Regions from separate parts of the Paenibacillus wenxiniae genome, predicted to be linked through region 2. Evidence: riboswitches for the same ligand, from Rfam matches in the RefSeq annotation. Region 2 holds a riboswitch; the other holds the start of a gene.
The links. Region 2 has a riboswitch for FMN ahead of ribD (bifunctional diaminohydroxyphosphoribosylaminopyrimidine deaminase/5-amino-6-(5-phosphoribosylamino)uracil reductase RibD). Riboswitches for the same ligand answer to the same signal wherever they lie in the genome.
Positions count from the first base shown of each region.

Region 1: another riboswitch for FMN. It lies ahead of AAHF22_RS02895 (DMT family transporter); the one in region 2 lies ahead of ribD (bifunctional diaminohydroxyphosphoribosylaminopyrimidine deaminase/5-amino-6-(5-phosphoribosylamino)uracil reductase RibD).

Region 1 is NZ_JBCGUH010000001.1:692,229-696,662, forward strand. It holds gene AAHF22_RS02880 (hypothetical protein) at 1-43, opposite strand, end outside; gene AAHF22_RS02885 (hypothetical protein) at 273-497, opposite strand; gene AAHF22_RS02890 (hypothetical protein) at 734-871, opposite strand; gene AAHF22_RS02895 (DMT family transporter) at 1,130-2,110, opposite strand; FMN riboswitch at 2,270-2,419, opposite strand; gene AAHF22_RS02900 (hypothetical protein) at 2,796-3,089, shown strand; gene AAHF22_RS02905 (hypothetical protein) at 3,351-4,172, opposite strand.
Region 2 is NZ_JBCGUH010000008.1:126,914-131,347, reverse strand. It holds gene AAHF22_RS15735 (quinone oxidoreductase family protein) at 411-1,409, opposite strand; gene AAHF22_RS15730 (winged helix-turn-helix transcriptional regulator) at 1,527-1,871, shown strand; FMN riboswitch at 1,974-2,144, shown strand; gene ribD (bifunctional diaminohydroxyphosphoribosylaminopyrimidine deaminase/5-amino-6-(5-phosphoribosylamino)uracil reductase RibD) at 2,638-3,738, shown strand; gene ribE (riboflavin synthase) at 3,764-4,434, shown strand, end outside.

The DNA.
Region 1 (4,434 bases), on a different contig from region 2:
CACGTGCTGCTGCCAGATCTCCTTGATATAAAACTTGTTTCATTGATGCGTTTATTGGCGATTGCATGGTCAATATATAGTTATTGTAATGATAGGAATACCCCAATTCCTCAACAAAAGACAATGGAACATACAGTTGACTATTCTTTTTCCATACCGTTTCGCTATTACGCGTATTCCACATTCTGCTAGTGTCATTTAGTATGTAGTCAGTTGCATTGACTTTTAATGTATAAACTTCACCTGGCCAGCGCGCAAACGTCACTGTATTATTATTGCTGTTCACACTCAGATGAGCGTGGGTTGGCCTGAGCAAACTGACGCAATGGAACAGCGAGCCTTTGTTTGGGTGTAAATACCGTACCTCTATCCAGCTTTTGTCCATCTGGCGCGATAATCGTTAGGACGCGATGGGCAGTTGCAGCTTGTATCGTTACAGGCCACAGCAGTCCGATTATAATCGCGAGTAGTGGGATCGTACAAAATACTTTTTTCAATCTCCATCTTCCTTTCCATATTTTTGAAGTGCATAGGATTAGACTTCACTATTGTTAAAAAGGTTGCATCCCCACTACAGGCTGCCACTATTATGTGTGGAATTGCTTTATTATTTCGTTAATCACCGGAAGCGCTATAACTCACTTTAGTGATGGAGTGCTTCTTTTTATCCTCATAGGCACAAATACTAAAGATCAGCTTCAATTACAATCGCTTTACACTGCGCGCTACGTTCTCATCTAAAATAATGATTAAGCAGTATAATAACAACGACAACAATAATCCCTCCTATACCAAATGTACCGATATGTCCTTCTCGTTCACGCCTGCTCCTGTCATCCTGCAAAAACTTCAATTCATTGCGTTTCTTCATTGTAGGCTCCTCCTTCATCATCTTTCCTTTTTACTTTAACGGAGTTGAACTCCTAGTCGCATGTGATAAAAGTTCCTTTTTTATCAATTTCTTTCATTCTAAGGAAAATAGAAAAGCTTCCAACTGGTGTATACATCATCCAGTGGAAGCTTTTGATCAGAAGCTATTTTACTTATCTTATTTATCTTATTTATTTATCTTAGATTGTTTTCGTTGTTTTCATTATTTTCGTTATACCGAGTGGAATCATAGTGTAGCTTACGAATGAGCAGGCACTACATCTTTCGCTTCCGTCGGTTGCTGTTGTCTGGAAATTGCGAACAACACACCCCAGATCAGCATAAAGCCGAGCAATTGCGGCCATGTGATCAGCTGTTTGTACACGATCCAGTTGACCAGTACCCCAACCATTGGGAAGCTTAGCTCTGCCAGTGTAGCGACAGAAGCTTTAGTCGTCGACAATCCTTTATAATACATCAGCAGACTGAGCAGACCCGGCAGCAACGCCTGTCCGAACAGGTTAAGCAAGATCAGCAACACCGGAATCGTGCCTGCTGGCAGCCCCCATGCTGCATTTTCATGCACAGTCAGTACGATCAGCAGTGGAATGGCTAGAATGAAGCGCAGTGATGTGACCGTTTCATACTTCATTTTACCAACCATCAGGCGTCCCATAACGGTAGAACCGCCCCATAGTGCGGCTGCACCCAGGGCGAGCAGTGAACCTACCTGGGCAATATCGTTCATATGTCCGATCGGCAGTGTGAAGCCGAACGTGAGTAAATACGTACCTGCCAGTGCCAGACCGAACAGCCAGCCAAAACCGCGTGGCAATACTTCCTTCAGTAGCAGACGTGCCAGAATGATCGCGAACAGTGGTTGTAGCTTTTGCAATAACAGCACAGCGTTCAAATCGCCATAGGTCAAACCCATCGTGAACAACACGGTTGCGATCGCCGAGCCACCCCATGATAGGAACAACAGTGCGCCGACATGCTGCCATTTCAGTCCTCTCAGCTCATGACGGTTCACCCATAAAATCGGAGCTGCGGCAAGCATAGCCACCAGATGCTCCAGCAAAACGATCTGGGTTGAAGTGAACGTCTCCAACAATAAAATACGGAATAACGGATCGACACCCCATAATGCCGCCCCGAAAAATACGAGCCAAAATCCACTTTTAATTGTACGTTGCTTCGTTTCCTGTGCTGACTGAAATTGATAATTGACATTTTCCATCATTCAAACTCCTCATGTGATTAGAATTTGAATAGGCGATCTCATACGGAAAGCCCCTGAGCATCGAACATCGACATTCAGGGGCTGATCAAATAAACATGCCAGTATCGTTATCTGCGCGCAATATGCGTCAGCAAATACACCTGAACAGGTTCATCCATTGATCTTCTCCCATCCGGACTTTACCGTCGGCTCTGGAATCGCACCAGATCAGTCAACTGCTCTCTACAGAACAGCGAGTCGCGGGCTGCTGCCGAATAGATCGACATTCACCGCCGGTTAGGAATTTCACCTACCCCGAAGATCTCTATTCGATTAGTTAAAATCATAGTCAAATCGTACCATAATGCTTCTTTTCATTAACGATACGAAACTTTTTTGAAAATTCCAAAAATTAATCGTTCAATAAATCTCATTATAAAGATACTTTTAGTAACTTGCAACTGGTTTAGTTCAAAAATTTCAAATTTCTTTAATTCTGATCTGTAAACACGGAATTACCCTATAATCGGTCTTACATAAACTTGATTTTTTTCACATTTATGCAAATTCTAATCTTCTATAGGTCTAAACTAACATTTCATCCCTTATTTTGTTGTTATATGGGTGTTAGGGCGCTATAATGAAGCTGATTTAACGTAAGACCATCTTTACATAATCTAATACGTGAAAGGGGTAGGGTCATTTGGATTACAATAACGCACCTCCAGGCTATCCGCCACAACCAGGTCAGCCGACACAAGTTATTAGTGTCAAAGAATGGATGATTACACTGCTGTTGCTGGCGATCCCAGTCGTCAACCTCGTCATGTTGTTTATCTGGGCATTTAGTGGAGGAACGAATCTGTCCAAGTCGAACTATGCAAAAGCAGCTCTGCTATGGGCAGCGATCTGGATCGTCGTTTACATTGTGTTCTTTGTACTGTTTGGTGCAGCCTTCTTCGCCAACATGCAACATCTGCAAAATAGCGGCTATTGATCCCCTCGCAGGAGTGATCTGGCCTCGTTATCGCATGCTGTAAACAACGTACATGTTGTTTCACAGTTGAACACTAGAAGAAGTACATGAAGTTAGATGAGCAAGTGATATGAAGAAGTTTAGCTTGAAGGAATGGTTCACTAACGAAAAGAAGCCCTGTATCAGGGCTTCTTTTTTTGCTTCGTTCTCCGTCCATATCATGTCCAATATAAAAAATAGGCATATATACAATGCAGCAATACTGATTGATAACGATTCAGCTTAATAACGATCCAGCACCAGCTGTGTTTTAAGTGAATCTTGCGGTACAAGCCAGCCTTTATCCTGCAAAGCTTGCATCAATTTGTCGCGATTGTCGGATGCATCGGAATAAGTATCCGCTTTGAACGAAATTTCGATAACTGGCTCGGTTCCTTCTCCACTTGCTTTGCGGATCGGCCATACTTCCACATCGATATCGAGACCGTTCCAGCTTCCTTCGTACTTGCTTGCTGTAATCGGGCCATACACACGGGAGTTTTTGAGTCTATCTTTACCCCAGCCGGATGATTTCCAGTTTTCCAATTTGCCTGGAATATTATCGACAACAAGCTCCAACGCTTTTTTCGCGGATGGCAATGACGCACTCGTATCCGGTGCTTTGCTGTCTTTATCGTTGGACAGACTCAGTGTTTGCTTGCCATAGCCCCAATCGACTTCGGCATCATAATTCGTATCATTCGCGTCAAACCCGTCTTTATTCGCCTGAGTTAAAGCAGCGTCAATATCGCCGTTTTCGATCGCATAGCGCTTTTTGTAAGTCATTTCGTATTTGGTTTTGTTTTCTTTTTTACGCAGACGCACATTCCAGCCTTCTTCATTCAATTTCTGGTTGTTCGTGTCAAAGTATTCGATGGCAATTTTTTGCGGCTTGGACGGCAGGGCAAATGCACGGTTTAACTCGCTGGTCGGTGCACCATCTGCATTTAACACATCTTGATCCAGTACAAATTTCACCTCGTATGTTGGCGTCATATTTGCCGCAGCTTCCGTTGGTGCTGGCTGCGCAACGATAAACGTCCCGGCAAGCAATGTGCCGCTCATCCATACGGCTACCGTCTTTTTCCATTTCACTGTTAATTGATTCATCGGTTCCTTCTCCCCTTTATCGTTTGGAATGCGTGTTGTATGAACTCTTTTAGTTTAGAAAATGGGCATTAGCGTGGAATCAACATTTCTATGGCAGAGCGTCAATTTTCCATATAGTCTCTATATGGAAAGGATGAATTATTCGATAAGCTGGTACCAAATATAGATTTATAGGTGCCAAAGCAGTGCCATCGTTTACTATGTAAAAATTACTATT
Region 2 (4,434 bases):
TAAATCCAATCATTGGAAATCGATGTTGCCGTCCTACGCCCTAAATTTGTCCATATTAAAGTCCACACAAAATTAAAGTCTCCATACATGATATGCACCAAGCTTTTGATGTTATTTGTGCTCATAGGTGGGTGTGACTTCTGTTTTCATGATTTTTAAGCCAGCGAGATCCTAACTTGCTCGCACGATGAGAAAAGATTGTGAGAAAGACAGACAGCAACACAGACAGACAGCCCGGAGCATTTGTCGTATGCGCTCCGGTGCTGTCTACGCTGTCTATTAGTAAGGCTGGTGAACCTGTATCCGTGCTTGAGCTGCGTATCATGCGATCGTGTACTGTCTATTCATCATGCTTCATTTGTCAAAGGTGCTCAATTTAGTATATGTGCTTATATTTCTGCAATAGTGAGTTAATTATTTTCATCAATACGTATGACAATATTCCCGAACTGCTCGCTTTGCTGCATTCGTTGGAAGGCAACACCGATATCAGATAGCGTATACACGTGATCTATCACTGGACGAATACGATGCTGCTCCAGCAGTGCAATCATAGCTGCAAATTCTGCATGACTTCCCATCGAGGTGCCCACAATGTTGATCTGCGGGAAAAATAACGATCGCATCGGAATCGTAATTTCGTCACCGGAGCTGGCTCCGAATACAACGATCGTTCCATTCGGCTTGATCACTTCAAAATATTGCGAGAATATTGCTGGACCGATACTGTCCAAGATGAGATCTATCGTATGGGAACCCATCTCCTGCACCCAGTCGCCATGACTGTCCAGCACACGATCAATCGGCAATTGCTGCGCCTGAGCGCGTTTCGCTCCATTTCTGGACGTGGCGGTAACGTGCGCTCCGATCGCGGATGCCATCAACGCAGCAAAAGTAGCGACGCCGCCACTGATGCCCGGAATCAGCACATGGTTGCCCGGCTGTACATGCCCTTTTGTGAACAAGGCACGATAGGCTGTAAGCGCAGCTAGCGAAAGTCCACCGGCTTCTTCCCATGACAGATACGCTGGCTTGCGAACGACATTTGCTTGCGGCACAATGACATATTCGGCGAGTGTGCCTGAAGTAGGGCCACCAAGTATGTTCGGAACGCTAGGCACTTCATCTGTTTTGACCCAATCCAGGCATGGGTTAATGATCACTTCGGTGCCGATTAGCAGCTCATCCACGTCAGCACCAACCGCTTCGATCATGCCCGCACCATCTGATCCGAGAATTAGCGGGACATCGTGCTCATTGCGCGCTGCCATTAGAAACAAATCGCGATGATTTAATCCAGCTGCTTTCAGTCGTATTTTCACCTCACCTGTACCGGGAAAACGTTCCGGCATCTCTGTCTGCTGAAGATGTTCTATACCTGAACCGCCTGTATGTATGATTGCTCTCATGTTGTACCTCCTGATAGGATAATGTTAGATTTCAAGTATATAGGTTGTGCATACATAGCATAAGTATGCACATAAAGGTTATAAACTAACCTTTATGTTAGTCATAGGAGGATCGATATGGACTTTGATGTCAAATTTGGGAACTGTCCCATTTACTACACCATTTCGAAAATTGAAGGGAAATGGAAATGGGTGATTTTGTACAAGCTGCACAAATGTAAAGTGATCCGCTATAACCGACTATGGGATGAACTGAAGCCAATCGCGCATCGGACACTCAGTCGACAGCTCAAGGAACTGGAAGCGGACGGACTTGTGCATCGGGAACAATATAATGAAATTCCGCCACGCGTGGAATATTCGTTAACTCTGGTGGGCGAGACGCTGGCACCGATTTTGGAACTGATGTCTGAGTGGGGGGCGGAGCAGCTCAGCAATGCTCAATTCCAACATGATGGATAAGAATTGTTGATTTTCGATGATCAAGGTGATATGATTTCACCATTACGCTGTATGTTAGTATGCAGCGGATGATTGGTAAGTGATACCTACAGTTGAATAAGTTTATATCCTCGGGGCGGGGTGAAATTCCCCACCGGCGGTGTTGAGATACCAGACGACTCATTGTCGTCTGTAAGCTCTAAGTCCGTGACCCGGCATGCATCTATGATGCTTGGCGGTGGATCTGGTGAGAATCCGGAGCCGACAGTATAGTCTGGATGGGAGAGGAACAGAACAGGTCTGACGTATGTGCAGGCGCTGTTCGTATGGAGATTCATGCGTTTTGGACAGGCATGAATACAGGATTGCCGATTGGAGGTGGCTTATTGGGCTGCATTCCTTTATTTGGGCATCTTTGTATACAGTCATGACTTGTCCCAATAGCAAGCTTGTATCAAGCTGCATGACAGTGTCTGCCGGAGCATCGGTATGTATTGCTGATGTCGTCGTTTGCATATGACCTGAATCCATATTTCGATCTGTTTAGGATGCCCCGTAGTACCGGAATAATGCCGGTCTGCGGGGTTTTTCGTATTTTCGGATTGTTCATAAGGTGTGATTTTGTTACTATGTTATAAATGGTAACTAAATAAACCGCTTGATCTGTCCTCTCATTTCCTGCTTGCATCATTTCAGGGGCATATAGGGGCATATACTATACCCTACGCGATGAACAGGTGGACGAGGTTACAGATCACATTTTGCACAATACGAAGGAGCCTTGAAGATGAACTTGTTAAACGATGAATTTTATATGTCACTTGCATTAGATATGGCGGAGCGCGCCCAGGGACAGACGGAGATTAATCCTGTTGTCGGCTGTGTCGTTGTTAAAGATGGGCGAGTTGTAGGTATGGGTGCGCATTTGAAGCGCGGCACCGGACACGCGGAAGTGCACGCGCTGAATATGGCAGGTGCGGAAGCGAAAGGTGCAACGGCTTATGTCACGCTAGAACCGTGCAGCCATTATGGCAAGACCCCTCCATGCAGTGATCGATTGATTGCAGAAGGGGTAAAACGTGTCGTTGTGGCCGCCGTGGATCCGAATCCTCAGGTGGCTGGCTCAGGCATTGAGCGTCTGCGCAGTCATGGTATTGAAGTGGTGACCGGTGTGCTGGCGAAGCGTTCGGAGCGTCTGAATGAGACATTTAACAAATACATTACGACAGGTATGCCATTCGTAACACTTAAGACAGCGAGCACATTGGATGGACGACTCGCTTCTCGTACCGGCGATAGTAAATGGATTTCCAATGCAGCTGCACGTGAACGTGTACATGCGATGCGCCATCGTCATCAGGCGATTATGGTCGGTATTGGTACCGCACTGGCGGATGATCCAGAGCTGACGACACGGACGGAAGTGCCCGGTTTGAATCCGATTCGAATTGTGATCGACTCGAAGCTACGCATTGGAAATGAAGCGCGTCTGCTGGATACGACGCTGGCACCGACTGTGGTCGTCACGACGACAGCAGCGGATCGCGCGCGTATTCAGGAACTCCAAAGTCGTAACGTACAGGTGCTAGTTTGCGGCGAAGGCGAGCATGTCGATTTGCAGCTGGCGATGCGTCGTCTTGGTGAACTTGAGATTTCATCTATTTTGCTGGAAGGTGGAGGCAAGCTGAACGGAGCGATGCTGGAAGCAGGACTGGTTGACCGGATGACGCTCTTTTTTGCACCGAAGCTGATTGGCGGTACGCTGTCCACATTCGTGTTTGACGGCTTTGAGCGGATGAATCAGGCGGTGACGCTGGATGAAGTCGAAGTGGAGACACTGGATGACAATGTGTGCATTAGTGGACGTGCGCTCTACCATCATTTGTAAAATTGGCAAAGGAAGGTGATGCCCTATGTTCACCGGATTAATCGAAGAAATCGGTACATTGAAAAAAATAGATCGTCGCGGCGAAGCGATGGTGCTTGGCATTCAAGCTTCCCATATTATGCACGGACTGGCACTCGGCGACAGCGTAGCTTGTAACGGTGTCTGTCTCACCGTAACGACGATATCCGGCCCCCTCTTTACCGTGGATGTGATGCCAGAAACGTATCGTCTGTCCAGCCTCAAGGATCTGCGTACAGGCAGCCCAATCAATCTGGAGCGTGCGATGGCAGCGAATGGGCGCTTTGGCGGTCATATCGTGCAAGGACATGTGGATGGTGTGGCGACGATTGAAGGGATTGAGAGTAACCAGAATGCGGTCATTTTCCGCATTAAACCGCAGCATGCCGATCTGTTTCGCTATATTATTCCGAAAGGTTCAATCGCGGTAGATGGCATTAGCCTGACGGTCGTTGCTGTCGATAGCGGCAGCTTCACGATCTCCATCATTCCGCATACGCTTAAGGAAACGGTGCTTGCGCATCGTAAGCCAGGCGATACGGTCAATATCGAATGCGATGTGCTGGGGAAATATATCGAGCATATGATGAATTATCGCCAGTCCACACCGAATGATGCACATGATGCGCGTGGTGGTGGCGTAACGGCAAACTTTTTACAGCAAAACGGGTATATGTA